DNA from 3 places in the Proteus penneri genome. Region 2 is predicted to be linked to each of the others. Evidence: riboswitches for the same ligand, from Rfam matches in the RefSeq annotation. Region 2 holds a riboswitch; each other region holds the start of a gene.
What was found. A riboswitch is a leader RNA that binds a small molecule or an ion and turns the genes downstream of it on or off. The one in region 2 is predicted to bind thiamine pyrophosphate.
Positions count from the first base shown of each region.

Region 1 (11,180 bases), 1.3 Mb from region 2:
CTGATGCACCGATTATGATCTTAACGCTCACCTCTGACACACAAAATACCGGGGAGCTTTACGATCTCGCTTCAACACGGCTAGCACAGAAAATCTCACAGATTGAAGGTGTGAGTGAAGTTTCGGTTGGTGGCGGCTCATTGCCTGCAATACGTGTTGCTCTCAATCCTGATGCGCTATTTAACCAAAATGTCAGCCTTGATGATGTTAGAAAAGCAATTAACCAAGCGAATGTGCGACGACCTCAAGGCTTTATCAATAATGATGAAAATCGTTGGCAAATTCAAACCAATGACGAGCTAAGCAAAGCGGCTGAATATCGCCCAATCATCGTGCATTACAATCAAGAGGCTGTTGTGCGTTTAGGCGACGTTGCGCAAGTCACTGATTCGGTACAAAACTCACGCGCAGCAGGGATGAGTGGCGGTGAACCGGCTATTTTACTGGTTATTCGCCGTGAAGCGGGTGCCAATATTATTGAAACGGTTAACCGTATTCGTGATGAACTTCCTGAATTACGTGAACTTATTCCTGCCAGTGTTGATTTAAAAGTTGCCCAAGATAGAACGCCCACTATCCGCGCATCCTTAGCAGAAGTTGAACGTGCTTTAGCTATTGCTGTGGCGCTAGTGATCTTAGTCGTATTTTTATTTTTACGTTCAGGTCGTGCCACACTGATCCCTGCGGTTGCGGTACCCGTTTCATTAATTGGTACTTTTTCAGCCATGTATCTTTGTGGCTTTAGTTTAAATAACCTTTCATTAATGGCATTAACCGTAGCCACCGGCTTTGTGGTTGATGATGCCATTGTGGTGCTTGAAAATATCTCTCGTCATATTGAGAATGGTTTAAAACCTAAAGATGCCGCCTTGAAAGGGGTCGGTGAAGTTGGTTTTACAGTTCTTTCGATGAGTATTTCTCTTGTTGCCGTTTTTATTCCATTACTGTTGATGGATGGCCTTGTTGGACGATTATTTAAAGAATTTGCTATAACCTTAACAACCGCTATTGCGATTTCGCTGTTTGTTTCTCTAACGCTCACCCCCATGATGTGCGCGCATTTACTCAAAGGGATGAAACCTAAAGCACAATCGCATTTACGGGGTTTTGGTAAGTTACTTTTCCGTCTCCAACAAGGTTACAGTGTCACATTACAAGTAGCGTTACGCCATCGGCGCTGGGTTATGGCTATTTTTCTCGCCACATTGGGCTTAAATGCTTATTTATACATCAGCGCACCTAAGACGTTTTTCCCTGATCAAGATACAGGTCGTTTAATGGGGTTTGTCCGTGCTGACCAAAGCATTTCATTCCAATCAATGAAAGAAAAAATGACCCGTTTTATGCAAGAAATTAATGCAGATAAAGACGTTGATAGCGTAACGGGTTTTACTGGAGGGGGGCGTATTAACAGTGGATTTATGTTTATTTCCCTCAATCCCCTGTCAGAACGCACTGATAGTGCCAACCAAGTGATCAATCGTTTACGTGCCAAACTTGCTGATGAACCTGGCGCTAACCTCTTTTTAATGCCTGTGCAAGATGTTAGAGCGGGTGGACGTCAAGCGAATGCCAGTTATCAATTCACATTATTAGCTGATGATTTAAGCGAGTTGCGTAAATGGGAGCCCATTGTTCGTAAAGCGTTAGGCGAACTGCCTCAGCTGGTGGACGTTAACTCAGATAAAGAAGATAAAGGCGCCGAAATGGCACTGACGTACGATCGTGATACTATGTCGCAATTAGGTATTAATGTTAGTGATGCCAATAATCTACTGAACAATGCTTTTGGTCAGCGTCAAATCTCCACCATTTATGCGCCATTAAATCAGTATAAAGTGGTTATGGAAGTCTCTGAACAGTATACACAGGATGTTTCTGCGTTAGATAAAATGTATGTGGTCAATAATCAAGGTGAACGTATTCCATTATCGGCATTTGCAAGTTGGTATCCTGCTAATGCACCGTTAAGTGTAAATCACCAAGGGCTATCTGCGGCCTCAACTATTGCTTTTAATATTCCTGAAGGCTATACATTAGCCGATGCCATTAATTCTATTGAACGCACAATGACCGAGTTGGGCGTACCCAATACCGTAAGGGGCACCTTTGCAGGTACTGCACAGATTTTTCAAGAAACCATCAAATCACAGCTTATTCTTATCTTAGCGGCGATTGTAACGGTCTATTTAGTATTAGGTGTGTTATATGAAAGTTATATTCATCCGCTGACCATTTTATCTACTCTTCCTTCTGCGGGTGTTGGTGCGTTATTAGCGTTGCAACTTTTTGATACACCTTTTAGCTTAATTGCGCTTATTGGCATTATGTTGCTGATTGGTATTGTGAAGAAAAACGCCATTATTATGGTGGATTTTGCGATTACAGCACAGCGTGAAGGCAAGTTGTCAGCTAAAGAGGCGATTATTCAAGCCAGCCTATTACGTTTTCGCCCTATTCTTATGACAACACTCGCCGCATTATTTGGTGCATTACCACTAATGTTAGGTAGTGGAGATGGCGCAGAGTTAAGACAACCTTTAGGGATAACAATTGTCGGCGGTTTATTAATGAGCCAGCTACTGACCCTCTATACAACTCCGGTTATTTATCTATTTTTTGATGGATTGCGTGCACGTTGGCAACAACAGCGTTTCAGCAAGAAAGAGGCTAAAGCATGAAACTGAGAAGCAAGCTGTTCTTGGTCATTTTTGCGACCTGTATGGTTGTGGTTCTTGCCATGCATATTGGTATTCGAGGTAGCTTTCAACAAGGATTTATTGGCTATATCAAGAAAAACAGTGAACAGCGTGCAACTCTTTTAGCTGAAGCCTTAACAGATCAATATGCTTTAACCGGCGACTGGCGTTTTCTTAATAGAGATGATCGTTCTCTTTATCAAATATTACGCAGTATCGACCAAATAAGCCAAAGCAGTGAAGGCCCTCCACCCAAAGGCTGGCGCACACAGTTTTGGATCGTTGATAAAAATATGAAGCGCTTATTTGGTCATGACAATCAGTTTCCTGAAGAAACGTTCAAAAAACCAATTACGGCTCATGATGAAATTGTGGGTTGGGTGATTGTCAGTGCCGCTGATAAGATCAGTAGTGAAGCGGATATCAGTTTTGATAAACAACAACTGCGTACCAGTTGGATCATTGCCGGTTTAGCGGTTCTTTTAGCTTTACTTATTACACTGATCCTTTCTCGCAATATGATACGCCCCGTTAAACGACTGGTCGAAGCAACACATAAATTAGCAGCAGGTGACTTCTCTGTTCGAGTAACGCCCACAAGTAAAGATGAAATCAGCCAACTCGCCACAGACTTTAACCAACTCGCCAGCACACTAGAAAAAAATGAGCAAATTCGTCGCGATTATATGGCAGATATCTCACATGAATTGCGAACCCCTCTTGCCATATTAAAAGGTGAACTCGAAGCGTTACAAGATGGCGTAAGAAAGCCCACGGCAGAGACATTAAACTCACTTTTATTCGAAGTAACAAACCTGACAAAACTGGTGAATGATCTCCACCAACTCTCATTATCAGATAGAGGCTCTTTAACTTATCGTAAAGATTTTATTGATATTAATGAGGTGATTTTGTTGGCTGTGGCTTCTTATCGTCACACCTATCAAACTAAAGATATTGCTTTATACACTGAATTAGATGATGTCTCTCCATTAATTGTACAAGCCGATCCTGACCGACTTATTCAGCTTTTTCATAATCTATTAGAAAATAGTGTGCGCTATACCTATGCTGGTGGGCAATTACATATCAAGACAAGAAAAGAGAACAACTGCGTATTGATAACTTTGGAAGATAGCGCACCTGGATTAGATAGATCACAGTATCAAGCCGTTTTCCAACGCTTTTATCGAGCAGAAAGCTCACGAAATCGTGCCAGTGGAGGCTCCGGATTAGGTCTTGCGATTTGCGAAAATATCGTTGAAGCTCATAATGGTAAAATAAGTGCTATGCCTTCATCTTTAGGTGGCATGAAAATTCTTATAGAATTACCCGCATATTCTGATGATCTTTAAGCCTAATAACCATTGAGCCAATAAATGACCCTATCTGAATCCCCCTATTCAATCCTGATTGTTGAAGATGAGCCTAAACTTGCCCAATTGCTTATTGATTATCTTCAATCATCAGGTTATCAAACTTATTGGTTAGCAGATGGTGCTGAAGTTTGCCATTGTGTAAAACAGCAACATTACGATTTAATACTATTAGATCTGATGTTGCCCGTTAAAGATGGCATCACTGTCTGTAAAGAGTTACGTCAGTTTTCCGATATTCCCATCATTATGGTCACAGCGAAAACAGAGGAAGTAGATAGATTACTCGGGCTTGAGATTGGTGCTGATGACTATATTTGCAAACCCTATAGCCCAAGAGAAGTGGTCGCCAGAGTCAAAACTTTATTACGCCGTTTTTATCGACCACAAGATATTGTTCAAAACGATAAATTAGTTGTCATTGATGAGCAGGCTTATCAAATCCAATACAACAATAAAATTCTTGATTTAACGACTGCTGAATTTCGTTTACTTAAAGCGTTAGCCACTCAACCCGGAAAAATATTGACGCGTGACCAACTTATGGATCACCTTTATGATGACTACCGTATTGTGACGGACAGAACCATTGATAGTCACATTAAAAACTTACGACGTAAACTAGAGCAACTTAACGATCAAATTGAATTTATTCGTTCAATTTATGGTCAAGGCTATCGTTGGGAAACCCAAGCTTACCGTTTTCGATGATATTTTTTCAGGAATACATTGAACCTCGCTACACTTAAGCGCTAGAATCCCCTCCTTTATGATATACCCCTACCCAATGTGTGGGGGACTGACTTGAAATCAGAACCAGGAAATTAACCATGTTTACACCCGAATTGCTCTCTCCTGCTGGCTCATTAAAAAATATGCGCTATGCCTTTGCTTATGGCGCAGACGCCGTTTATGCAGGTCAGCCACGTTATAGCTTACGTGTGCGTAATAATGAGTTTAACCACGAAAACCTAGCCAAAGGTATTCAAGAAGCCCATGAATTAGGTAAACGCTTCTATGTTGTGGTTAATATCGCACCTCATAATGCTAAATTAAAAACCTTTATCCGTGACTTAAAACCTGTCATTGATATGGGCCCTGATGCGCTGATTATGTCTGATCCGGGTTTGATCATGATGGTACGTGAGGCCTTCCCTGAAATGGATATCCACCTTTCAGTACAAGCCAATGCCGTAAACTGGGCAACCGTAAAATTCTGGCGCCAAATGGGATTAACTCGCGTGATCCTTTCACGTGAACTTTCTATTGATGAAATTGCTGAAATTCGTAAGCAAGTTCCTGATATGGAATTAGAAGTTTTTGTTCACGGTGCATTATGTATGGCTTACTCAGGCCGTTGCCTGCTATCTGGTTATATCAATAAGCGTGACCCAAACCAAGGTACATGTACTAACGCTTGCCGTTGGGAATATAAAGTCGAAGAAGGCAAAGAAGACGATGTGGGCAATATCGTTGAAAAATACACGCCAATCCCAGTTAAAAACATTGAGCCTACTTTAGGCGTTGGCGCGCCAACAGATAAAGTCTACTTAATTGAAGAAGCAAAACGCCCTGGTGAATATATGACTGCGTTCGAAGATGAACACGGTACTTATATCATGAACTCTAAAGACTTACGTGCGATTGAACACGTTGAGCAATTAACACAAATGGGTGTGCACTCTCTGAAAATTGAAGGTCGTACTAAATCCTTCTATTACTGTGCCCGTACAGCGCAAATGTATCGTCGTGCAATTGATGATGCTGTTGCAGGCAAACCCTTTGATCCAACGTTGCTAACGACATTAGAAGGCTTAGCACACCGCGGTTATACCGAAGGTTTCTTACGTCGTCATACCCATGATGCGTACCAAACTTATGAATATGGTTACTCTGTCTCTGACACCCAACAATTTGTCGGTGAATTCACTGGTAAACGCGTAAACGGTTTAGCGGAAGTTGATGTTAAAAATAAATTTGTTTTAGGTGATAGCCTAGAATTAATGACACCAACTGGAAATATTCAGTTCACGTTAGAATCACTGTTTAACAAAAAACAGCAACCAACTGATGTTGCTCCGGGTAATGGTCACATGGTTTATTTGTCTGTTCCTGAAGATGTTGATTTAGATTTCGCACTGCTGATCCGCAATCTACAAGGTACAACAACACGTCAACCGCATAAAATTGATGCGGTAGAAGTGAAGTAAAGCGTCATAATCTGATTTAAAGTGGTCAATTTCAAATACAGATCACATCAATAATGATTTGTTTGCCGTATCATCAGTTCCGAAAAATAAAGAACTAGAATGAATACAGTAAGACTAGGAACCACCTCCTTGGCAAATCCAATCTCCCTTGGATTTGCCTTTTCTTTTTTCACTTCCCGTTATCAATTATCTTTTCGTAAAACACATTCCTTTTTCGTTATCCTTTGTAAAAAAAATAGTAATTTTCTCGATATCCATTACCTTTAAAAGAGTGATTCAATTAAAGGAACTCATCAATGAGTAAAATTAGTTTACTAATCATTAATGGAAAAAGCGCGAACAACGGTGCATTGAGAAAAGCAGTCTACCAATTACGTAACGAAGGTTTTAACCTCCAAGTAAGAGTAACTTGGGAATCCAGTGATATACGTCGTTTTGTACAAGAAGCGATAGATATACAGGCAGAAACGGTGATTGCAGCAGGAGGCGATGGAACAATTAATAGCGTTGTATCTGAACTAATTCATCTCTCCCCCTCATCGTTACCAACACTTGGCATTATTCCATTAGGTACAGCAAATGATTTTGCCACCAGCGCACAAATCCCTCGTGATATGGAGAATGCCCTTAACTTAGCCGTTAAAGGACGAGCAGTGCCCATTGATGTTATCAATGTAAATAAGACCCATTATTTTATTAATATGGCTTCTGGTGGTTTTGGTACCAAAATTACCACTGAAACGCCAGAAGCCTTAAAATCGGCATTAGGAGGGGCAGCTTATTTTATTAATGGTCTTTTAAGTATTGATTCTTTGAAAGCAGATTACTGTACTATTGAAGCAGAAAACTTTCACTGGAAAGGTGAATCCCTCATTCTCGGTATTGGTAATGGTCGCCAAGCCGGTGGCGGGCAACAACTCTGCCCTGATGCATTAATTAATGACAATAAGCTTAATATCACTATTGTTGAAGCGCACGAATTACTCCCTTCTCTTTTCAATAGCCTGTTTGATCGGAAAAAAAATGACAAGATAATCGAACGTGAAAGTCGCTGGGTAAACATTAGTGCTTCTCATGAAATGATATTTAATTTAGATGGAGAACCCCTTTTAGGAAATAAATTTGAATTTATTGTGTTACCTGAAGCGATCCACTGCCGGTTACCGCCTCAATGTGACTTGTTATCTTAATGTAGATAAATGACAATCACTCTCATCTCATCATGAACTGGAGTATGTAATGACTGATATAGTAAGTTTGTTAGGTGCTGATGCGAAATCATTATTGGAACATCGTTGCCAAACCATCCCGAGCGAAAATCTCTACCTGCCAGGTTCTGACTTTGTTGATCGCGTTATGATTGATAACAATCGCCCTAATAGCGTGTTACGTTCAATGCAAACCCTGTTTAATCACGGGCGTTTAGCGGGAACGGGTTATCTGTCCATTCTACCTGTTGACCAAGGGGTTGAACATTCTGCTGCAGCCTCTTTTGCCGCAAACCCACTCTATTTTGATCCGAAAAATATTGTTGAGTTAGCTATTGAAGCGGGTTGTAACTGTGTTGCCTCTACTTATGGTGTTCTTGCTTCTGTTTCTCGTCGCTATGCACACAAAATCCCTTTTCTTGTGAAATTAAACCACAATGAAACCCTAAGCTACCCAGCGCAATATGACCAAACACTGTACGCCAGTGTAGAACAAGCCTTTGAAATGGGTGCTGTTGCAGTGGGTGCAACCATCTACTTTGGTTCACAAGAAAGCCGTCGCCAAATAGAAGAAATTTCAATGGCCTTTGAGCGTGCACATGAATTGGGGATGGTCACTGTATTATGGGCTTATTTACGCAACCCAGCCTTTAAAAAAGATGGCGTAGATTACCATGCAAGTGCAGATTTAACCGGTCAAGCAAACCATTTAGCCGCAACAATTGGTGCTGATATTGTTAAACAAAAAATGGCTGAAAATAACGGTGGCTTTAAAGCAATTGGTTTTGGTCATACTGATGAGCGTGTTTACACCAAACTCACTACTGAAAACCCAATTGATTTAGTTCGTTACCAATTAGCAAACTGCTATATGGGACGTGCGGGATTAATTAACTCTGGTGGTGCTTCAGGTAATAATGATCTTGAAGATGCTGTTCGTACCGCCGTTATTAATAAACGAGCGGGTGGTATGGGCTTGATCTTAGGGCGTAAAGCGTTCAAAAAATCAATGAAAGATGGCGTGGCTCTAATTAATGCCGTACAAGATGTTTATCTAAATAAATCTGTCACTATTGCTTAATTATCTGATTTTACGATCAGTTAAAGCCCCTTTTATAGGGGCTTTTTAGTATTACCACCAGCGATGAAAATGGTGTACAGGACCGAAACCTTGTCCAACCTCTAAACTATCTGCATGTTCTAACGCTTGTTGTAGATAGGCTTTTGCTTGCTCAACACAAATCTGCCAATTAACAACTTGGGGACGAATAGCGGCTAAAGCGGCTGAAAGTGTGCATCCTGTACCATGAGTATTTTTCGTATTCACACGTTTTGAGGTAAATCGCCACTCGCCATCTTGAGTAAATAACCAATCGGGACTTTCATCTTCAGTTAAATGTCCTCCTTTCATTAACACGGCTTTGCATCCTTGCTTTAGTAATGCATAACCTTGTTGCTTCATTGTTATTTCATCTTGAGCAACTTCACAACCTAGCAAGGCAGCTGCTTCAGGTAAATTAGGTGTGATCAAATCAACCAACGGTAAAAGCTGACTGACCATTTTATTAACCGCATCAGGCTGTAATAGAGGATCACCACTTTTTGCAATCATAACCGTGTCAAGAACAACAAAAGGAATAGCATATTGCTGAATTTTGTCGCAAACCACATCAATAATTGAAGCATTAGAGAGCATACCTATTTTGGCGCTATCAATTCGAACATCAGACAAGACAGCATCTAATTGAGCTGCAACAAAATCAGGGGATAAATCATAGACACTACGGACACCACAGGTATTTTGAGCAACAAGTGCTGTCATTACTGTTGTACCATAAACACCCAGTGCGGAAAATGTTTTCAGATCAGCCTGAATACCTGCACCACCACTAGGATCGGTGCCTGCGATAGACAATGCATTGAATCTCACTGATTAACTCCTCCTTTCACCAGTTACAGAAAAGTCGGGCTCTGTTAATCAGCAGAGTTACCTTGACTTCCCTACGCTGGCATTATCCAGATCAGGTTATACGGGTTCATCTCAGCCATAAGGCGCCCCGAGCCAAAGCCTGTAAATTCAGGCGATAAGAAGTATCGCATGCTCAAGATAAAGATGCTAGCTTGATAACAGACCTCTATTGACTAACTTTCTATTTTTGAGATTTGTTATTCAGTAAGATAAATCAGTGAAGGTTGTATATAATAAATACTAAGCCGATGGCTTATATTGCGCGAAACATCAATTTAAGGAATATATTTTAGCTATCTTTAAATAAGAAGAATAAAATAAATTATTTTGCTCGTTTTAACGACAATAGATATATTATCTGCTAAATGAGGTATTTATAATGCATTTCTGGACAATCACACAATGCGGAGGGGCTAAATGAAAAATGAACCATCGCAACAGAATAATGGACAATCAATGCCTTATCTTATTCCTGATGCAGACTTTAATGTAAAATTGAAAATTCACTCTAGAAATATTGATCATACAAAAGAATTCCTTGAAAAAGGTGTTGAAGACTTTGTATTACCAGAATATAGCATCCCCAATGGGTATCGTTTTGTTAAGTCTTTAAAACGAAATCAATATCGTTTAATTTCAACTACCAATGCACCTGAAACAGTTTATCTTGTAGAGCTTATTTTTCGCAAAGATATTATATTTAGCAAAACAACATGTACTCAAGTTAAAGTGTGGCGAACTGTTTCTGAAGAACATGATATTGCGACAAGATATCTCCCTAGATACTTCTTCAGCTATTTACTTAAAACATACAGTATTGTTGTTTCTGATGAAGAACAAACAGGTGCAGGTAAGCGTTTTTGGGAAACAATGATTGATTGGGCTTTTACTGTTCACCTTAATGTTTATATTTCAGATGGAACAGAAGAAAACCGCCCTCTAACCGTTGTGAAAGATACGGATGATCTTTATGAAAACTGGGATGCTTTCTGCTGGGGGAAAGATCGAGATACTCATACTCATCGGCTCCTTGTAATTAGCAAAGAAAAATTATCTCAATAATAAGTAATCTATTTCCTGAAAACGTGTGAATAAACATTATTCACACGTTTTTAATTTAGGATAATCTGCACAAAAAACCGACACTTCACTAAATAAAACCCACGTAACTTAAACAATTTATAAACCAACACAGAACTTTTCTTTTTTTTATTTAACTCTTCTTATTTGTTACTTTATTATTCAGCTGGAAATTAATCTCTTTTTCTAAGCTAATGTTGTTAATATTAATTTTATTTCAATATGTTAATTGAGTCATAAGAATAAATATTTAGTGTTTTTTTCTGTTGAAAGTAACCAAACCTAAATTAAATCTTACAAGGCTTATTTATCAGCTATTTATTTAAAATCTAATAAAATTTAATTTTCATTAGAAACAATATTTTATCATAAAAAAATAACATTATTTAATATCAGACAAAATTACGTTCATAAGTACAATAAGCCTATTGTTTTATTCTTAACCGATTCTACCCCCTTAAGATTTTATTTAAGAAGTAAAGTTTCAGATACCTCTTATCTTAAATACTTGTCGATTAAATAACACTATTAGTAATGTTTATTTGTCATCACCAGAATCACTGTTTATGCCGTACTCGGAGTTATATTATGTCATCGTCCTATTTTCACCCTAGCGTATTAGCTACAACGCTGTTTTC
Region 1 is NZ_CP059690.1:1,833,755-1,844,934, forward strand. It holds gene mdtC (multidrug efflux RND transporter permease subunit MdtC) at 1-2,681, shown strand, start outside; gene baeS (envelope stress sensor histidine kinase BaeS) at 2,678-4,054, shown strand; gene baeR (envelope stress response regulator BaeR) at 4,079-4,786, shown strand; gene trhP (prephenate-dependent tRNA uridine(34) hydroxylase TrhP) at 4,906-6,285, shown strand; gene yegS (lipid kinase YegS) at 6,582-7,475, shown strand; gene fbaB (class I fructose-bisphosphate aldolase) at 7,525-8,574, shown strand; gene thiD (bifunctional hydroxymethylpyrimidine kinase/phosphomethylpyrimidine kinase) at 8,626-9,423, opposite strand; TPP riboswitch at 9,475-9,563, opposite strand; gene H1225_RS08415 (hypothetical protein) at 9,880-10,524, shown strand; gene pagP (lipid IV(A) palmitoyltransferase PagP) at 11,131-11,180, shown strand, end outside.
Region 1: linked by a shared signal. The riboswitch ahead of thiD (bifunctional hydroxymethylpyrimidine kinase/phosphomethylpyrimidine kinase) and the one ahead of thiC (phosphomethylpyrimidine synthase ThiC) in region 2 are both predicted to bind thiamine pyrophosphate.

Region 2 (11,180 bases):
TTTTATTATTTAGACGCCATAGACGTACAACACCTTCGTCTGCAATATAACCTGTTGCAGAAAATTCAGGGAGTTGCACAGTAGAAGAGCAGGCGCTGAGCAAAAAAGCAGATCCTATTGCTAACAGCCCCTGTCGTTTCAACAAAAGGGGAGTAAATCCCCCTCTATTGTTCATTCCGTTCAAAGGAATTATTTTACTGCGTCTTTCAGTGCTTTACCGGCAGTAAATGCAGGAACGTTAGCTGCTGCAATTTTAATTTCTTTACCAGTTTGAGGGTTACGACCAGTACGCTCAGCACGGTGATTTACCTTGAATGTACCGAAACCAACTAACTGTACAGAATCGCCTTCTTTCAGAGCTCCTGTTACTGAGTCGATAAACGCTTCAATAGCAGCTTTTGCCTGAGTTTTTGTCAGATCCGCTTTTTCAGCAACTGATTCGGTTAATTCAGCTTTGTTCATAAAATAGTCCTTAAAGTATGTTTTATCGTTTGAAAAACATCTGGTGAAAAAACTTAACTTATCTTTTTAAAAAGATGAATTAAGTAAAACACCTGAGCCACTTCTTTTCGTACCCAATGTAGAACATACACGGGGGTGATGTGAAGTCTTTAAACGTCGCTTTTCAAGCACTAAATCACGTTTTTCTGATTTAGTGCGTTAATTCTATACCGATATTGCTCATTCCTGCTTCACGAAGGTCTGCACGTAGACCTTTAATCAGCTCGATATCTCTTTCTTCACACTCTACAAGTAGACGGTAAATTTCCCATTGGATATCGAATTCTTCAATAACAGCAGGTAGCGATCTAAGCTCTTCTTCACTCATTTCTCTTTCTGCTTGTGTCATTTCAAGTGAAGCAACTGTCCCTACTGATAATTTGCTCACTTCAATAGCGTGACTTAACGATTCACCGCTTAAACGAGAGTGAACAATTTCACTAAGCGCAACACAGGCGTCAATCGCAGGATAGACACCATAAATATCAAACTGAGATGCATCAGGGATCGCTTCTTCTAATTTCTCTAATTGAGAATCAAAATTAACCTTTGCATCTTTCACCGTTAAAGTTTCCCAAACCAGATCGAGAATACGGCGATAAAGCGTTGGATCAGCAAATCCTGTTTCGCGACAAAATACCTGATAATTTGGGTACATTCGCTCACACAGGCACGCCATAAACGTCAGGTGTTGCCAAGCCTCTAGCTTTTCTAAACGTAAATGGATTGGGTTCTTCAACATTCGTGATTACTCATTTTCTTAACTTAGGCGCAGTTTACCTGAAAATTAAAAATATCCACATATTTCCCGGTCATTTAGAGCTTATTCTTATTCAATTGCTCAAATAATCGCCTATTTGAAGCAATACCATCAGCCCAACGCGTTGGTTCTGGTAATCGATACCCTTTCATACACATCTCAACCCACTGCAAAGCGCCTTCCATACTCACTTTATGACCCGGAGATATATACAGGGGTTTGCATTTTTTCTTACTGCGATAAATCCACCCTATTTGCTCATTCTTATCCATTAATGGCTCATAGCTTCCCATTTCTTCATTGACTGCTTTATCAATACCACATAAACGACTTTTTGCTACACCAATAGTCGGTGTATCCACTAATAAACCAAAATGGCTGGCAACCCCCAGCCTTCTAGGATGAGCAATACCTTGCCCATCGACAAAAATAAGAGAAGGCTTTTGTTTGATTAATTGCCAAGCAGTCAATAACGCTGGACACTCTCTAAATGAAAGCAAACCTGGGATGTAAGGAAGAGTTGTAGGTATTCGCGCGATTTGGTATTCAAGAATTTTAAAAGAAGGATAATGCATTATCACGATGGCAGCGCGAGTGACTGCGCCACCATCTTCAAAACCAACGTCAGCGCCAGCAATATAAGTAGGCATTGTAAATTGGTCTGTCAAAATAATTTGTTGAGCTTTTTCTGTCTGCTCCTGACGTAATTGTTGGGTATTAATCATTATCCTGATGATAAGGCTTCGATAAACGGTGAACCGCATCAATAAATGCACCAGCATGTTCAGGTGGAACATCTTGATGAATACCGTGCCCAAGATTAAAGACATGACCGTTGCCTTTACCAAACCCAGCAAGAATAGTTTCGACTTCTTGTTCTATTCTGGCAGGTGGTGCATACAGCATAGAAGGATCCATATTACCTTGTAGCGCAACTTTATCCCCCACTCGACGACGTGCATCTTCGATATCAATCGTCCAATCTAGCCCTAATGCATCGCAACCTGTCGCCGCCATCGCTTCTAGCCAGCGACCGCCACCTTTGGTAAATAAAGTAACTGGCACTTTTCTTCCATCATATTCACGGATAAGACCATCAACAATCTTATGCATATAGTGTAATGAGAAAAGTTGGTAATCACGCCCTGTTAGCACACCACCCCATGTATCAAAGATCATGATGGATTGTGCACCCGCTTTAATTTGAGCATTCAGATAAAGGATAACGCTATCTGCGAGTTTATCCAGTAATAGATGTAGTGCTTGTGGCTCTGCGTACATCATTTTTTTAATTTTTGTGAAGGCCTTACTACTTCCACCTTCCACCATATAGGTTGCCAGCGTCCAAGGACTCCCCGAAAAACCGATTAATGGCACACTGCCTTGCAATGCATGACGAATTGCACGTACTGCATTCATTACATAGCCAAGTTCATCTTCAGGATCAGGGATTGGCAGTTTTTGAATATCGGCAAGACTCTTTATTGGTGATTTAAAACGAGGGCCTTCACCCGTTTCAAAGTAAAGACCTAATCCCATAGCATCAGGAATAGTTAAAATATCAGAAAATAAAATAGCGGCATCTAAAGGGAAGCGTCTTAAAGGCTGTAATGTCACTTCGCATGCCAATTCTGTATTTTTGCACAATGAGATGAAATCCCCCGCCTGTGCCCGTGTTTCCTTATATTCAGGAAGATATCTGCCTGCCTGACGCATCATCCAAACTGGGGTGACATCAACAGGTTGGCGCAACAGCGCACGTAAATAGCGGTCGTTTTTCAACTCACTCATGACTAACTCCATTAACAGTAATAGGGCCGCAAAATAGCATGCATTGTAACATGCTGGAAAAATAACTGTTGGCAGACAACGCCTTTATTTAGTTCTTTTCTTTATCTTGTCTAATATTCGCTATCGTATCTTCTATCAAGCGTCGCGCAATAGTATCTGGCGGTGGGATCTGTGGTAGCTGATCGTAACGATACCAAGCCGCACTGGTTAATTCAGAAGGATCATGACGTAGCTCACCACCATCATAATCAGCTAAAAAGCCCATCATTAAAGAATGAGGGAACGGCCAAGGCTGAGAAGATACATAGCGAATATTACGAATACGAATATTACTTTCTTCAAATACTTCACGAGCGACGGCCTCTTCTAAGGTTTCACCAACCTCAACAAAACCAGCGAGCACAGTATAAAGCGGGGAATGTTTATGCCTAACATGATGTGCGAGTAAAATTTTATCTTCATGACGAATACCCACAATAATACAAGGGGCAATTTGTGGATAATAACGTTCATGACAGTTATCGCATAAACACGCCCATTCACTCTCGCTATGGCGCATTTTAGAACCACAATAACCACAAAAACGGTGAGAACGATAAAACTCAGCCAGTTGGACACCACGGCCGACTAATTTAAATAAGTTTTCATCTTGTGAGGCGATAAGCCTTGGTGAACACATATCGTTATCCATTTTTCCATGAATAAGCCAAACTGTTTCACCTTGCCATTCACCCACAATTTTAGCGTGCTGACCAATGAGATCCCAATCTTTAGCTAAACCAAACGGAAGTTCACCTTTAGGCAACCACACTCGCCCACCAAGACTGACTGTCCACCAGCCCTTTTCTGAGCCTGTTAATGTATATAAATGCATAACGACCATTCTATCCAAAATAATGATATAGAATAGAGGATACTCTCTTTAGTTAGACCCTCTCAATGTATTATGATTATTCTCTATAATTTATTAACATTCAAAAAGGAATTTTATAAATTATATTTATAATAAAGGAATACTAGCATGATAGATAAAACCCAAAATAAAATTGCGATTTTTGATTTAGATGAAACGCTTTTAGCGGGTGATTCTAGTCGTTTATGGACACGCTATTTATGGGATAAAAAAATAGTCACTGATCCTCATTTCCTAAAACTAGATGAGCAGATGATTGCAGACTATTACGCTGAAAAATTGGATATAAATCAATATCTTTATCAACATTTATCTTATTTTAAACATCATGATATAAACAAAATAAATCATTGGGTTAATGACTTTACTGAAACAAAAGTTCAGCCACTATTTTACCCAGAAGGAATATCAATAATTACACAATATCGACAGCAAAATATTCCTGTTATAATTATTTCAGCAACAATGTCTTTTCTCGTTCACGCTATTGCAAAACAACTCAATGCAGATATTTCAATGGGCATTGATATGCAAATTAAAGATAATTATTACACTGGATATATTGAAGGTACACCTACATTTCGAGAAGGAAAGGTGCAGCGTCTAAATCAATGGAAAGAAGCCAATAACATTAACAATACTTATATTTATTTCTATACTGACTCTGCTAATGACCTCCCATTGTGTTATCAAGCTGATAACGTCACAGTTATCAATCCAGATGAACAGTTAGCTCAAATTTCACACATGAAAAACTGGAAACAGCAACATTGGAATTTAAATAAATAACCCATGTCAGACTTGTAGTTTTCAAAATCTTTCATATACTGGAGTTCTTCTTGTCGGAGTGCCTAGTGTTTATAAGGCTATTATAAACACAGGCTGAGACCGTTAATTCGGGATCCGCGGAACCTGATCGGGTTAATACCCGCGAAGGGAACAAGAGTGATTCGACCTTTTGATAGCTTTATTGCGTATATTTTTACACTCCCATATACACCTATCTGTCGATACTCCCTGCGACCTCCAGACAAGCATTTTTCTCAATATTCACCCGACAGGCGATTAGCCTGCATGATATTTATTAGGAAATGCTATGTCCCAAAATCAAACTATATCCGTTAAAGATATTTCACCAACAAACAACAAACAACGCCCACGAAAAGAACAGCGTGATGCTGCTCAAGAGTTTATTAGCACCATTCAAGGCGTAAGTTTCCCAAATTCAAAACGTATTTACCTTGAAGGCTCTCGTAGCGATATTCAAGTACCAATGCGTGAGATCCAGCTTGATAAAACATTGGTAGGCGGATCAAAAGAAAACCCTGTTTTTGAAGATAATGAACCAGTTCCCGTATATGACACTTCTGGCCCTTATGGCGATCCAGCTTCTCAACTCGACGTTAATCTTGGCTTAAAAAAAATACGCCAACCATGGATTGATGAGCGTAACGATACTGAAGCACTTTCACTCTTAAGCTCTGATTTCACGCAACAACGTCTTTCTGATGCAGGATTAGAGCATCTGCGTTTCCCGTTAAAACCAAGCCCTAAAAAAGCGCTAAAGGGGAAAAGCGTGACGCAATTGCATTATGCTCGAAAAGGTATTATCACACCTGAAATGGAGTTTATTGCGATTCGTGAAAATATGGGGCGCGAGAGAATTCGTAGCGAAGTTTTACGCCAACAGCATGCAGGCTTTAGCTTTGGGGCTCATCTCCCTGACAATATTACGCCTGAATTTGTGCGCCAAGAAGTTGCCGCTGGTCGAGCCATTATTCCCGCCAATATTAATCACCCAGAATCAGAACCGATGATTATTGGGCGTAATTTCTTAGTGAAAGTGAATGCCAATATCGGAAATTCTTCTGTAACGTCTTCGATTGAAGAGGAAGTTGAAAAGCTAATTTGGTCTACACGCTGGGGTGCAGATACCGTAATGGATCTGTCAACAGGCCGTTACATTCATGAAACGCGTGAGTGGATCATTCGCAATAGCCCTGTTCCTATCGGCACAGTTCCCATTTATCAAGCACTCGAAAAAGTTAACGGTATTGCTGAAGATCTCACTTGGGAAATGTTCCGCGATACGTTACTTGAGCAAGCAGAGCAAGGGGTTGATTACTTTACTATTCATGCAGGTGTATTGTTACGTTATGTGCCAATGACGGCAAAACGCCTAACCGGTATTGTGTCTCGTGGCGGTTCAATAATGGCGAAATGGTGTTTATCACATCACAAAGAAAATTTCCTCTACGAACATTTCCGTGAAATCTGTGAAATTTGTACCGCTTATGATGTTTCCCTTTCACTGGGCGATGGGTTAAGACCCGGTTCAATTCAAGATGCAAACGATGAAGCACAATTTGCTGAGTTACATACATTAGGTGAACTAACAAAAATTGCATGGGAATATGACGTGCAAGTCATGATAGAAGGCCCTGGCCACGTTCCAATGCAGATGATCCGCCGCAATATGACAGAAGAATTAGAGCATTGTCATGAAGCACCCTTTTATACATTAGGCCCTCTTACTACGGATATTGCACCAGGTTACGATCACTTCACATCAGGTATTGGTGCAGCAATGATTGGCTGGTTTGGTTGTGCAATGCTCTGTTATGTTACGCCAAAAGAACACCTTGGCTTACCAAATAAAGAAGATGTAAAACAAGGCCTTATTACTTACAAAATCGCTGCTCATGCTGCCGATTTAGCTAAAGGACATCCTGGCGCTCAAATTCGTGATAATGCAATGTCAAAAGCGCGATTTGAGTTTAGATGGGAAGATCAATTTAATTTAGCGCTTGATCCTGAAACCGCACGTCAATATCACGACGAAACCTTGCCTCAAGCATCAGGTAAAGTGGCTCACTTCTGCTCAATGTGTGGTCCTAAATTCTGTTCAATGAAGATAACGCAAGAAGTACGTGATTATGCAGCTGGTATGGAACAAATGTCTCAAGCCTTTAAAGAGCACGGCAGTGAATTATACCACGGTGCAGAAATCGCCAGTGTTGAGGTGACTGAAAATGAACAAATCCTCTAACACACCGTTTGCATCAACAGAAAAAAAGCTTGGGCTTTACCCCGTTGTTGATTCTATTGAATGGATAGAACGCCTGTTAAAAACAGGCGTTACCACACTTCAATTGCGTATAAAAGATAAACAGCCAGAAGACGTTGAACAAGAGATCATTGAGGCGATAAAACTAGGTAAACAGTATCACGCAAGACTGTTTATCAATGATTATTGGCAACTCGCCATTAAACATCAGGCTTATGGTGTTCACCTTGGTCAAGAAGACCTTGATATTGCTGACCTTAATGCTATTAAACATGCAGGATTACGCCTTGGTATTTCCACTCACGATGAAGCGGAATTACAAAAAGCAAAAGCGTTATACCCATCTTACATCGCATTAGGGCATATATTTCCAACCACAACAAAAGAGATGCCATCTAAGCCTCAAGGTTTGAAAGCACTCAAACATCAAGTAGAACAGACTCCTGATTTTCCCACTGTTGCTATTGGTGGGATCTCACTAGAAAGAGTGCCTGATGTTGTTGCAACTGGTGTTGGGAGTGTTGCCTTAGTCAGTGCAATAACAAAAGCACCAGATTGGCAACAAGTGACTCGTAAATTATTAGAATTAGTAGAAGGAAAACCATCATGCTAAATGATAATGATTTTATGCGTTATAGCCGACAAGTGATGTTAGAAGATATTGGCTTAGAAGGTCAAAATAAACTTCAATGCGCTAAAGTCTTAATTGTCGGTCTGGGTGGATTAGGCTCTCCTGCTTCTCTTTATCTTGCTGGTGCAGGTGTTGGCGAACTTATTTTAGTTGATGATGATGAGTTACATGTTTCTAATCTACAGCGTCAAATTCTTTATCGTACCCAAGATATTCCTGATGCAAAATCAGAGGTCGCAAAGCAGTCTCTCCTTGCATTAAATCCGGATATAAAAATTACCTCTTATAAACAACGTATTAATGATGATTCATTATATAAATTAGTTAAAGAGGTCGATTTAGTTTTAGATTGCACAGATAACATGCTTACACGCCAAGCGATTAACCGTGCTTGTGTCGCACAGCAAACTTCACTTATCAGTGGCAGTGCCGTAGGGTTTAGTGGCCAGCTTATGGTGTTTGAACCTCCTTTTACTTATGGCTGTTATCACTGCCTGTATCCTGATGAAACTGAACCACAAAGAAACTGCAAAACAGCTGGAATTCTAGGTCCTGTTGTGGGTGTAATTGGCACACTTCAGGCACTTGAAGCAATTAAATTGCTTTCTGGTTTACCCTGCTCTCTGAGTGGAAAACTTCGCCTTTTCGATGGTAGAAAACAAAATTGGAGTACTTTGCGTTTAACACCATCAAAAACATGTCCTGTTTGTCGAGGGGTAGCATGAACATCACCGTAAATGACGAACAATATTCTCTGGATATGCCTGTCACCATCTGTCAGCTCCTTATTCAGTTAGAGCAACCACCAATTGGTGTGGCGCTTGCTATCAATGAAACCATTGTTCCCCGTGAAAATTGGGAAACACATTTTATCAATGATGGCGATACTATTCTTCTCTTCCAAGCAATTGCAGGGGGCTGATATGTTAAAAATTGCTGATACAACATTCACATCTAGACTATTTACAGGCACAGGGAAATTTGCAACATCAACACTAATGACAGAAGCTATTAAAGCTTCAGGTAGCCAATTAGTCACGATGGCCATGAAACGTGTAGATCTAAAAAATGGTAATGATGATTTAATCGCACCACTTAAATCATTAGGAGTAAAATTATTACCTAATACTTCTGGCGCAAAAACAGCACAAGAAGCTATTTTTGCGGCTCGTTTAGCCAAAGAAGCCTTTGGCACCCATTGGGTAAAATTAGAAATTCATCCTGACACCAAATATTTACTACCCGATCCTATTGAAACACTTAAAGCCGCTGAGCTTCTCGTTAAAGAAGGTTTTATTGTTTTGCCTTATTGCAGTGCAGATCCTGTTTTATGTCGTCGTTTAGAAGAAGTTGGCTGTGCCGCTGTGATGCCTTTAGGCTCTCCTATTGGCTCCAATCAAGGCTTACAAACTCGTGACTTTCTACAAATTATCATTGAACAAGCCTCAATTCCTGTTGTTGTCGATGCCGGAATTGGTGCACCAAGTCATGCACTCGAAGCTTTAGAGTTAGGGGCTGATGCCGTATTGGTTAATACCGCAATTGCTGTTGCAAAAAATCCTATTCTAATGGCACAAGCATTTAAAGCAGCGCTTGAGGCGGGTGAACTTGCTCGACAATCAGGACTTGCTACACCTGCTTCAGTTGTAAATATGCAAGCACAGGCTTCTAGTCCATTAACTCAATATTTAGAGGCATTCTAATGGACACTTTTTCTGATTATTGGCAACAACTTGATTGGGATGACATTACACTAAAACTTAATAGTAAAACCAATGCGGATGTTGAAGTCGCATTAAATCGCCACACGCTGACACTTGATGATTTTATGGCGCTGATTTCACCCGCGGGTCGTCATTATTTAGAGCCAATGGCACAACGCGCTCAACAATTAACGCGTCAGCGTTTTGGTAATATCGTAGGATTGTATGTGCCACTTTACCTTTCTAATTTATGTGCGAATGACTGTACTTATTGCGGTTTTTCAATGAGTAATGCCATTAAACGTAAAACATTAAATGAAAGTGAAATCATCGCTGAATGCAATAGTATCAGGCAATTAGGTTTTGATAGCTTGTTATTAGTGACTGGAGAGCATCAAAGAAAAGTGGGTATGGATTATTTTCGCCAATATATCCCTCTTATTCGAAAGCATTTCAGTTCATTAATGATGGAAGTTCAACCTCTTGCTACAGAAGAATATGCCGAGTTAAAAACACTCGGTATTGATGGTGTGATGGTTTATCAAGAAACCTATCATGAACCAACCTATCAATTGCATCATCTAAGAGGTAAAAAACAGGACTTCCATTGGCGACTACAAACACCTGACAGATTAGGGCAAGCTGGAATTGATAAAATTGGTTTAGGCGCATTGATTGGTCTTTCAAGCCAGTGGCGTAGCGATTGTTATATGGTGGCAGAACATCTCTTGTTCTTACAAAAACGCTATTGGAAAAGCCGTTATTCAATCTCTTTTCCTCGTTTACGTCCTTGTGCTGGTGGACTAAGCCCTGCATCAGTAATGAGTGAAGCGGAATTAGTGCAATTGATCTGTGCTTTTCGTATTTTGGCACCTGATGTTGAACTTTCACTTTCAACCCGTGAATCTCCTTATTTTCGTGATAACACAGTGCCATTAGCCATTAATAACATTAGCGCGGGCTCTAAAACTCAACCGGGAGGATATTCTGATAGTCATGAAGAATTAGAACAATTCTCGCCTAATGATAATCGCCATGTTAATGATGTGATTAACGCATTAAAAGAACGAGGATTACAACCCGTATGGAAAGATTGGGATAATTATTTGGGGCGTTAATTAAAGTTTAAATCATATAAAACCACCTTTAGTTTATTTAGTTAGATAAATATGATTATCAAGCTGCTTTTAAATATCGAGATGAATGGTAATTAATCCCTCGGTTATAAAATATGAATACTCCTCTTAAATGATAGAAAGGAGTATTCTATTTATAATAAATACGTAAAGAGATAAAATAAAAAGTTACTCTAATAAATTATTGGTGTTTAATTAATAATAGCTATTGATTATATTTACGAGACTATCAATAATAATTTAATCTCGTGTAGACTTAAACCAGACATTCGTTCGATAAATGGAAGATCAAAATTCTCTTTTAATAATTTTTGTGCCAATTCTAATTGCACTGATTTTCTTCCTATTTCAATACCTTCAGTTTTTCCTATTTCAATACCTTCAGTTTTCCCTAATTCAATACCTTCAGTTTTTCCTATTTCAAATCCTTCATCTATACCTAATTTAAACCCTTTATTTTCTAATCTCCATGCGATATTCATAATTGTCTCTCTGTGGTTATCTACTCGTTCAGCTATCTTATTTATAATAAATTCGAAATCTGATGCATCCATGATTGAGAATAAATATTGTACAACAGCAACAGTGTCTTCATCTCTGCAGTTTTTCTGATTTATGGCTTTTGATAATAGCATTGCAATCTTATTAAGATCATGACAGCTATTAACATGCTTCATT
Region 2 is NZ_CP059690.1:3,144,632-3,155,811, forward strand. It holds gene H1225_RS14130 (DUF1481 domain-containing protein) at 1-145, opposite strand, end outside; gene H1225_RS14135 (HU family DNA-binding protein) at 190-462, opposite strand; gene H1225_RS14140 (YjaG family protein) at 653-1,243, opposite strand; gene nfi (deoxyribonuclease V) at 1,318-1,986, opposite strand; gene hemE (uroporphyrinogen decarboxylase) at 1,979-3,052, opposite strand; gene nudC (NAD(+) diphosphatase) at 3,141-3,926, opposite strand; gene H1225_RS14160 (HAD family hydrolase) at 4,074-4,754, shown strand; TPP riboswitch at 4,799-4,921, shown strand; gene thiC (phosphomethylpyrimidine synthase ThiC) at 5,062-7,014, shown strand; gene thiE (thiamine phosphate synthase) at 6,998-7,645, shown strand; gene H1225_RS14175 (HesA/MoeB/ThiF family protein) at 7,639-8,388, shown strand; gene thiS (sulfur carrier protein ThiS) at 8,385-8,585, shown strand; gene H1225_RS14185 (thiazole synthase) at 8,587-9,366, shown strand; gene thiH (2-iminoacetate synthase ThiH) at 9,366-10,484, shown strand; gene H1225_RS14195 (Rpn family recombination-promoting nuclease/putative transposase) at 10,721-11,180, opposite strand, start outside.

Region 3 (11,180 bases), 480 kb from region 2:
AACAAGGTTGAAAAATCATCTTGTATAAAAGGCAGGATAGCATCTGCAATCGGCATTAACTGCTTATTGATATAGTGCTCATAATCTGGTGCAGTGGTAATGTGCTCTAACGGTTCTGGCCCCAAGGGGGTAATTATATAACTAATCCAACCGCCTTGCTGATATTGTTGAGGTCTATTTTTGGATAAATTATATTCATCCGCTTTGCGTGCCGCTTTGACATGAGGGGGAACGTGATGCTGATATTCTGATAATTTTCGACGTAACCGTTTACGATACACTAATCTATCATCATATTTTCCCGCAAGCGTATCCGCGACATAATCACGAATAAACTGCTGATAAGGTTGCTGATGAAAAATGCGCGTATAAAGCTCTTGTTGAAATTTTTGAGCGAGTGGGGTCCAATCCGTTCTGACAGTTTCTAATCCTTTAAATACCATTTTATCATTGCTTAATCCCGCATAACGCTTTTTACTACCTGTTTCCATCCCTCGAATAGTGGGCATTAAAAAACGGCGATAGTGTGTTTCATACTCCAGCTCTAATTTGCAATCAAGTTGATAGGTTTCAAAAAGGTGTGTCTTCCACCATTGGTTAACCTCTTGTACTAACTGATGCCCTATTTGTTGGGCTTGTTGCTCAGTATGTGGCGATTTAAGCCAAACAAAAGTAGAGTCCGTATCACCATAAATAACTTGATAACCTTTAGCTTCTATTAATTCTCGCGTTTTTTTCATAATTTCATGACCTCGTAGTGTAATAGATGACGCTAAACGAGGATCAAAAAAACGACAGCCCACAGAGCCTAAAACACCATAAAAAGCGTTCATAATAATTTTGAGAGCTTGAGAGAGCGGGGCATTTTTATGTAACTTTGCGTTATCTCTTTCATGCCAAATTTGCGACACAATAGTGGGTAAACAATGCTTTTCCCGCGAAAACCACGCTTGGCGAAAACCTGGAATAGCCAGTTTTTCATCGGGTTGATGTGTTCCTTCAATCATTCCGACAGGATCGATTAAAAAAGTACGAATAATAGAGGGGTAAAGGCTTTTGTAATCAAGCACAACGACTGAATCATATAAACCGGGAGTAGAGTCCATCACAAAGCCACCGGGACTATGCTCTTCAGGTTTTTCACCTTGGTTAGGCGCAACATATCCAATGCGATGCATTGAAGGGAGATAGAGATGCGTAAATGCAGCCACAGATCCGCCGCTTCTATCAACGGAAAGCCCTGTAACACAAGCTCTCTCTAATAAGAATGCCATAAGAGAGGTTGCATCAAAGATACGGTTTACTAAGACACAATCTTGCCAATTATAATAAGCTAGTGCGGGCTTATCTTCTTTAAAGCGTCGATTAATTTCATCCATTCTGGCGTAAGGGGTATCGATGGCTTTACCTTCGCCTAACAGTGTTTGAGCAACGGATTCAAGACTAAAAGAGGGAAAGTTCCATGTCGCCATTTTCAAAGCCTCGATTCCATCGATAATTAAACGACCTTGAGCCGAAGCAAAAAAATGACCTTTTTTAAATCCATGCTCTCGCCATTCTAACGGGCTATTTTGGCGGCCTAATAATAAACTGACACCATACCGTTGGGCATGTGTGTACAAAATACGCAGATCGAATTGAATTAAATTCCAACCGATAATCGCATCAGGATCGTAATGTTGTATCCACTCATTCAGTTTTTCAATTAAACGCAATCGGCTACTGACATAACATAAGCGATAACCTTTGGATTGCTGACTCTCATTCTCTGTAGATAAATTATCTGTCAGCATAAACACGACATTATCGCCACAACCTGCAAGCCCAATAGAGTAAAGTTCACCGAATTCACTGGTTTCAATATCTAAAGAAACAGTTCGCAGTGTAGGGCGATAATCAGGTGCGGGTTTTAATGTCGTAATATTATTTTGTTGATAACGAAACCAGACAGGTGCGGTAATAAAGCGCTCCATCATGTAACGTTCGTGTGGGCGAATATCCGCTTCATAAAGACGAATGTGATGCTCTTTGAGTTGCTGTTCTAGTTGAACGAGTTGGCGGTATTGTTTGCAGTAGACGCCAAAAACAGGCTGCCTTTCAAAGTCTTTTAAATCGAGAGGGCGAATTTCTATATCAGGGTTTTTATTAACGAGTGAACGTAAAACCGCTTCATGTTGGCGGGCAACAAAACCGATAGCGCGTTGCATAGGAACTGTAACTTTACGTGGGCCGTTATTTGTCGCCAGCCAATAAGAGACGACAATACCTTTTGGCGTGTCGCTCCAGTGGCGGGTAAGAATAAAGCCTTGTTCCGTATGACCAATCATGAGCACCTAATAAACACAAATTATTCACTAAAGATGAGTTTATTATAGTCAATATAGTGGTTATTTATACAGTTAATTTAAGCTAAGATTAATTAAATGGAATACCTAAAATAAGTGATTGATCCACTTCACCATTTATTAGTGATTGTGTATTTCCATCGTAAACAATTATACCGTTATCTATCACAATCGATCTTGAGGCAATTTTTGCTGCATCTTCTAAGCTATGAGAAACCATCAATAAGGTTAACGCTTTTTCATGGCAAAGTTGCTCAAGTAGTGCCAACATCTCAATGCGTAAAGCGGGGTCGAGTGCAGAAAAAGGCTCATCGAGCAATAAGATAGGCTGTTCACGTACAAGGCAACGAGCAATGGCAACACGTTGGCGTTGACCGCCTGATAACTGGGAAGGTAAACGTTCAAGATATTCACTGAGCGCTACTTGTTCAGCTCGACTCTCTAATAGTGCTTTTTGCTCTCTAGTCAGTTTTAAACTTGGATTTAACCCCAAGCCAATATTTTGCCTTACAGTTAAATGTGGGAATAGATTATTATCTTGAAATAACATGGAAATAGGGCGTTTGGCCGGTACTGTTTTGGTATGATCTTGGCCATTAAGAAACAGGCTTCCCTTCTCTGATGGTAAAAAACCAGCGATTAAACTGAGCAATGTACTTTTACCTGCACCACTTGGCCCTAATACAGCAATGCGTTCTCCTGCATTGACCGTTAGATTAAATAAGAGGTGTTGGTGTTCATAAGTATAAGTTAGGTGCTCTAATTTAATCATAAGATTTTCCAGCTAATCGTTCTATTAGGCTAAAAAGAGAGAAGCAAAGTAGTAATAAAATCATGGCTGTCACAGCCCCATCTTGTGTGTGATAAGCACCAATTTGCTGATAAAGATAGAAAGGCAATGTCCTAAATGTTTCATTACCAAATAGGGCAACAATACCAAAATCACCAATAGAAATAACACAAGCAAAAGCAAGTGCTTGTGAAATCGGTTTTCTTAATGCTCGTAATTCGATCCAACGAAGTCGGTTGATACCCTGAATGTTAAGCGATTGACATAAAAGACCATAACGTGAAGCAATATCATTCATTGGATTTTCGAGCACTTTTAAAGCATAAGGAATGGCAATTAAAGCGTTGGTCAAAATCACTAAAATATAAGGTGATTCAGGTAATCCAATCGTATTGTTTAATAACAAAAAAAAGCCTGTTGCTAACACAATACCCGGCATCGCTAGAATGATCAAACCACTCATTTCCATAGCCTGCCCCGCTTTTTTAAAGTGGCGTAGGCGAAGTTCTCGGCTACTCCATAGCAACATCATCGTTAATACAACGCAAACAATACCCGCACCAACAGCAATAATCAGTGAGGTTGTAAAAGCTTGCCAAAGTACAGGTTGTTGTATGACACGTAGAAATTGGCTATTAAGACCATCAGTGAGTACGGCCAAAATGGGGGGCACTAAAAAGAGGAGTGCAAGTGTGATAATGAGACCATCTGCTATTTTACTAAAGATAGGATCATCGGGATCGCGCCAATGCTGTTTTTGGCTATCTCCAATAAAGAGTGTACCTTTGAGTTTTTGGCTGATAAGTACTAAGCCTAAACAGCAAAAGAGCTGGATTAGTGCTAAAAGTGCAGCACGATGTAAATCGTAGTCATAACTTAATGCTTGATAAATTGCTAGCTCAACGGTTGTTGCCGCAGGGCCTCCACCTAACGCCAGTACAGTAGCAAAGCTGGCAAAACAGAGCATAAAAATCAGTGACGCTGTGGGAAGTATTTGTCGCCATAAATAAGGAAATTCCAGAAAGCGAAAACGCTGCCAACCATTCATGCCTAATTGTGAGGCTAACTGGCGTTGTTCTGGCGAGATACTTTCGAGAGCTTGTAACAGCATTCGGGTTGCTAATGGCATATTGAAAAAAATGTGTGCTAATAAAATGCCTTGTAAGCCATAAGGGGTAAATTGGTAATTAATCCCCAACCATTCACAGATTTGAGCAATCCAACCGACTCGTCCATAAACCGTTAAAATACCAAAAAGTGCCACTAAAACGGGTAACACAAGGCTCATGGCACATAAACGTAAGAAAAGTGTTCTACCTTTAAATTGGCGTCGATAAAGTGCTTTAGCGAGCCAAATGGCAGGTAATATTGAAAATAAGGCAGATAAAAAGGCTTGCCAGAAAGTAAAGCGCACGACATGCCATAAATAGTCATCAGCAAAAATAGAGGATAATTCGCCACTTGGCGCATTAATCCATAATGCACCAAATGACAATAATGCCACAATAAGCAGTAAACCCGAGGCACATAGCCCCGGGATAAGCCATCTTCCCATTAGCGACTCACCGCAGATTGCCAATTACGCGTCCACGTTTGGCGCTCTTTGGCGACAATATCTGCATCGAATTGCAATGATTTTTCGGGTTTAGGCATCACGGAATAGACATCCGGTAATGGCATATCTATAACAGGATACATCCAATTGGTTGTAGGTATCGTTTCTTGGAACGTCGGGGTGAGCATAAATTGCATAAATTGCTGCGCTAATTCAGGTTGTTTACTTGATTTGAGTTTTGCAGCAACTTCGACTTGCAAGTAATGCCCTTCATCAAAAATCGCAGCAGCATAGTTATCTTTTTTATCCGCTAAAATATGATAACCGGGGGATGATGTGTAGCTAAGCACAAAATCACCTTCACCTTTTAAGAATAAGCCGTAAGACTCACTCCAACCTTTAGTGACTGTCAGCGTTTTCTCTGACAATTTTTTCCATTCAGTAGCCGTGTTTTCAGGATAAAGTGACTGCATCCATAGCATTAAACCTAAACCCGGTGTGCTGGTGCGAGGATCTTGATACAAAATCTTCCACTTTTCTTTGCTATTTAACAGTTCAGCCATGCTTTTGGGTGGATTCTGGACACGGTTTTTATCATAAATAAAAGCAAAGTAACCGTAGTCATAAGGCACAAAGGTATCGTCAGTCCATTTTTCAGGTAAGGCGAGTTTGGATGTATCGATATTGCTTGGTGCGAAAAGTCCAGTTTCTTTTGCTGCATGGATCAGATTGTTATCTAACCCTAAAATAATATCAGCTTTGCTTTTATCACCTTCCATGCGTAAGCGATTAAGGAGTGATACACCATCAGACAGAGCAACCAGTTTTAGCTCACAATCACATTGTTGTTCAAACGCTTTTTTTATTGCAGGCCCAGGGCCCCAATCTGCGGTAAATGAATCATAAGTGTAAACAGTGAGTGTGGGCTTTTGTGCTAAGGCTTGAGTTGAAAAAGTGCCCATAATGCCCAGTGCGCCCAGAAAGAAAGTAAAGCGAAGTGATTTATTTAACACGTTTAGTTCCTCAGTAAAAGTCAGGTAGGATCTGAGGAGTAAGGATAGCAAACCAATGAATATTGCAACATCCTGACTCAAATCCCTACGCCAGTATTAGCTGGATCAGGTTCCACGAGTTTTTCTCAGCCTAAAAAGGCACCCCGTTGAGACTTTCCCATTGTAGATAAATACACGCGCCATGCAAAGTCTGTTGATAGAGGTTTACCGTTTGTGGGTAGTATGAAACAATGAGTTATCTTTCAAATTTGGTTATTGAGGTAGTCTAGTGATTGATGATGATGGCTACCGCCCGAATGTAGGGATTGTAATTTGTAATCGGCAAGGGCAAGTGCTTTGGGCTCGTCGCTATGGGCAACATTCATGGCAGTTTCCTCAAGGGGGAATTAATCCTGGAGAATCGCCAGAGCAGGCAATGTACCGAGAGTTGTTCGAAGAAGTTGGGTTAAGTCGCAAGGATGTCAAAATTCTTGCCTCCACACGTAACTGGTTACGTTACAAGTTACCTAAGCGTTTGGTGCGTTGGGACACAAAACCTGTTTGTATTGGACAAAAACAGCGTTGGTTCCTTTTGCAGTTAACAAGTAATGATAAAGACATTAATGTTCAACAAAGCAAAACGCCAGAATTTGATGGCTGGCGTTGGGTGAGTTATTGGTACCCCGTTCGACAAGTCGTCTCTTTTAAACGCGATGTTTATCGACGTGTAATGAAAGAGTTCGCACCAGTAGTCATGCCATTGCAAGAACAAGTGTCTTTACCGCGTCCATCGTATGGATATCGGCGTAAAAGGTATTAGATAACACTATGCTGACACGTTTGCGAGAAATTGTAGAAAAAGTGGCTATGGCAGCTGGGCTTCCAGAAGCGCTTGAACTCTTAGTCAAGGAAACGTGTCAGGCAATGCACACGGATGTGTGTTCTATTTATCTTGCCGATAAACAACGTAGTTGTTTTTATCTTATGGCGACCAAAGGGTTAAAAAAACCTAGAGGGAGAGCGGTTAGTCTTTCATTTAATGAAGGCGTGGTTGGTGAAGTGGGGCGTCTTTCAGAGCTTATCAACCTCGCTGATATTCGCGAACATCCTAGTTTTAAGTACCTTCCTCAAGTTAAAGAAGACGATCTCCGTGCTTTTCTTGGCGTTCCTATTGTCTACCGTCGCCAACTCCTTGGTGTATTAGTTGTTCAGCAAAAAGAGCGTCGCTTATTCAATGAAAGCGAAGAGTCTTTTATGGTGACGCTGGCGACACAGCTCGGGGCTACATTATCGCAAGTACAAACTAAAGGGCTTTTTGGGCAATATCGCCAAAGTCGGATTAAAGCACTTTCAGTTTCGACTGGCGTTGTTATGGCTTATGGTTGGCAAGAAATTTCCCAGCCAGTTCTGGAAAATGTATTTAAAGCCAGCGCACTTGATATTAAGGCGGAATTAAATCGACTCACTGTGGCTTTAGAAGATGCCACTGCAGAATGTCGTCGCTTTAGTAAACGCTTTATGGCGAATGCACAAAAAGAGAGTGCCGCTATTTTTGATCTCTACTCTCATTTACTTAATGATCCCCAGCTTAAACATAAAATGACAGCGATTATTACTCAAGGATATGTCGCAGAATGGGCTGTAAAAGTGGTTGTTGAGAAAGTTTCGTCACAATTTTCTAGCCTGAAAGATGGCTACATGAGAGAAAGAGCCTCTGATCTTAAAGCATTAGGGCGCCGTTTATTATTTCATTTAGATGATGATCTAAGTTCAACTAATATTTGGCCAGAGCGTTTTATTTTGGTTGCTGATGAATTAAGCGCAAGTTTATTGGCGGAGTTACCAGAGCAACAGCTTGCAGGTGTGATTGTGCGAGATGGTGCAACACACTCACATTCTGCGATCCTTGTTAGAGCAATGGGAATTCCCGCGATCATGGGCGCGGATATTCAACCGGAGCTTTTACACAATCGTATGCTTATTCTTGATGGTTATCGTGGTGAGATTTTTATTGAACCAGAGCCTTTTATTACTCAAGAATATAAACAGATTATTGATGAAGAAAGTGTATTAAGCCAAATTGCAGAAGATCAGCTTGAACAGCAAGCTGTTCTCAAAAATGGTGAATCGGTTAGCGTTCAATTGAATGCGGGATTAAATATTAAATACGAGCAACGCATTAGCGTGGGAATAGATGGCGTTGGTTTATATCGGACAGAAATCCCTTTTATGCTACAAAGCGGTTTCCCTTCTGAGGATGAACAGAAAAATCGCTACCGCGAAATACTCTCTTTTTTCCCTGATAAGCCTGTTGTATTGCGTGCTTTAGATATTGGTGCAGATAAACAACTTCCTTATATGCCCATTAATGAGGAAAATCCTTGCTTAGGTTGGAGAGGCATAAGAATATTGCTTGATCAACCTGAAATCTTTCTTATTCAGCTACGAGCAATGCTAAAAGCAAACCTCGAATTTAAAAATTTGAAAATTTTGTTGCCGATGGTGACAAGTATTGATGAAATTGACGAAGCAAGAACATTGCTGCTACGCGCATGTAATGAAGTGAGTCGAGAGCTAAAATGTGAATGTGTTCCACCTCCACTGGGTATTATGCTTGAAGTGCCTTCATTGGTGTTTATGTTGTCACAATTAGCGAATCGGGTTGATTTTATCTCTGTTGGAACAAACGATTTAACTCAATACTTGCTTGCAGTCGATCGTAATAATACCCATGTAGCATCACTCTATGATAATTTGCATCCTGCGTTATTGCGTTCACTGAATTTGATTGCAACACAATGCCAATATTATCAGTTGCCAGTTAGTGTTTGTGGCGAAATGGCAGGAACCCCTATCGGGGCATTGCTGTTAATAGGGCTCGGTTTTAGGCAGTTAAGCATGAGTGGTCGTAGTTTACCTAGGGTAAAATACTTATTACGCCATCTTGATCCTGTGGTGTTACAGTCTTTTATGCAACAAGTGTTGCAAGCTGAAACAGCAACAGAAATCAAAAAATTGTCTTCTGAATTTATGGAACGGCAAGGATTAGGTGGATTAATTCGCGGAGGTATTTAGTCTGCCTTCGTATAAGCCTTTTCTATGTTGGTATTAAATAGCCAATACAGAAATTATTGATTAAGTGAAGTAGGGAATAATGAGTATAAGCTACCTTAAATTTCCAGAGATTGATCCTGTAATGTTCTCTATCGGGCCTGTTTCATTACACTGGTACGGTATGATGTATTTAGTTGGATTTGTCTTTGCCTTATGGCTTGCAAATCGTCGAGCTGCAAAACCGAATAGTGGCTGGAATAAAAATGAAGTTGAAACATTACTTTATGTTGGTTTTGTCGGTGTATTTATCGGTGGTCGTTTAGGTTATGTTTTATTCTATAACTTACCTGTCTTTTTAAATGATCCTCTTTACCTCTTTAAAGTGTGGGATGGCGGTATGTCGTTCCATGGTGGTTTAATTGGGGTCATTTGTGCCATGATTTGGTTTGCTAAACGAACTAAACGTAAATTTTTCCAAGTGGCTGATTTTGTAGCGCCTTTAATTCCATTTGGTTTAGGTTTAGGTCGTATTGGTAATTTTATTAATGGTGAATTATGGGGACGCGTCACATTAGATACGCCTTGGGCTTTCTTATTCCCAAGCTCTCGTTCTGAAGATCTCCAGCTTGTTGCTCAAGATCCAACAACACTACTGCCGATTATTCAAGAATATGGCGTTTTACCTCGCCATCCCTCACAACTTTATGAAATGCTGTTAGAAGGTGTGGTGCTATTTATTATCCTGAATATCTTTGTACGCAAAAGTCGTCCTGTAGGTAGTGTGTCAGGTCTGTTCCTGATTGGTTATGGTGCATTCCGTATTATTGTTGAATTCTTCCGTCAACCAGACGCACAACTAGGATTATTTGGTGGTGTGAGTATGGGGCAAATACTTTCAATTCCAATGATTTTATTGGGTATTATTTTTATGGTATGGGCTTATCGCCAAGATAAAAAAACACCACAAAACCCAACACCAACTCACAAATAGTGTGAGATAAATTTCTTATTATTAGTTAATTACAAGAGAGACAACATGAAGCAGTATCTGGCATTGTGTCAACGCATTATCGATGAAGGGCAATGGATTGATAATAAACGAACAGGAACCCGTTGTTTAACGGTGATTAATGCCGATCTGGAATATGATGTTGCGAATAACCAATTTCCGCTGATAACGACACGTAAAAGCTTTTATAAAGCAGCAATTGCAGAGCTGTTAGGGTATTTACGTGGTTACGACAATGCAGGTCAATTTCGTGAAATTGGTTGTAATACATGGAATGCAAACGCCAATGAAAATGGAGCATGGTTAAACAACCCTCATCGTAAAGGTGAAGATGATATGGGGCGTGTTTATGGTGTTCAAGGACGTCAATGGCAACGCCCTGATGGCTCCCATTTTGATCAACTACGCAAAGTGATAGATAACCTGACTAAGGGGATAGATGATCGTGGGGAGATCGTAACATTTTATAACCCAGGTGAAACTGAGTTAGGTTGTTTGCGTCCTTGTATGCATACACACACATTTTCATTGGTGGGTGATACGCTTTACTTAACCTCTTATCAACGTAGCTGTGATGTACCATTAGGGTTAAATTTCAACCAAATACAGTGTTTTGTTTTATTAGCGCTGGTGGCTCAAATTACAGGACATAAGCCGGGTAAAGCATTTCATAAGATAATCAATGCACATATCTATGAAAATCAATTACCTCTAATGCGTGATGTACAGCTAAAAAGAGAGCCTTTACCGTTACCAACGTTGCATATCAATCCAAAAATTAAAACATTGGAAGATATCGAAACATGGGTAACAACGGATGATTTTACTGTTGAAGGTTATCAATGCCATGAAGCAATAAAATACCCATTTACGGTTTGATTTTTCCTTTATGTTTTAAAGCCTCTGTTTAGTGATAAACAGGGGCTTTTTATTCCTACCATTAAATTTAAATTCAATAAACTAAGATTAACCCCAGCCTTGTTGATAACTATTTTTTTGTGTTTGTTCTGAAAATATAGTTATTGCGTCATCGTTCGAAAAAAACACTCTCTTTTATTTACCTTACAAAGGTTTAGCTGCATTCTCATCGCAGGCTCTAGAGGAGAACAAAATGAACAGTAATATGGAAATAAGCCTAAATAGTAAACTTGAACAAGAGAGTGAATGGGGGATAAGCCTGCTCGAAATGCTTATTGTCATGATGATTGCCTCGATTTTAAGTTATTTATCAATTACGACCTATCAGCAATTTACTCACCAACGTCAATTGATACATAGTGTACGAGAAACCATTGCATTTCTTTCATATCAACGACAACAAGCGCTACTGTTTAATATAAAAATTAAAATATCACTTCATTTATCACCCAGCAATAAAGTCGTCGCTATACCTTTTTCTCAACGGCATTTAACTGAAAAACAAACAGTTTTTCAA
Region 3 is NZ_CP059690.1:2,667,507-2,678,686, reverse strand. It holds gene H1225_RS12145 (DNA polymerase II) at 1-2,327, opposite strand, end outside; gene thiQ (thiamine ABC transporter ATP-binding protein ThiQ) at 2,416-3,117, opposite strand; gene thiP (thiamine/thiamine pyrophosphate ABC transporter permease ThiP) at 3,110-4,690, opposite strand; gene thiB (thiamine ABC transporter substrate binding subunit) at 4,690-5,703, opposite strand; TPP riboswitch at 5,768-5,859, opposite strand; gene rppH (RNA pyrophosphohydrolase) at 5,972-6,502, shown strand; gene ptsP (phosphoenolpyruvate--protein phosphotransferase) at 6,511-8,757, shown strand; gene lgt (prolipoprotein diacylglyceryl transferase) at 8,837-9,727, shown strand; gene H1225_RS12110 (thymidylate synthase) at 9,773-10,624, shown strand; gene H1225_RS12105 (potassium:proton antiporter) at 10,857-11,180, shown strand, end outside.
Region 3: linked by a shared signal. The riboswitch ahead of thiB (thiamine ABC transporter substrate binding subunit) and the one ahead of thiC (phosphomethylpyrimidine synthase ThiC) in region 2 are both predicted to bind thiamine pyrophosphate.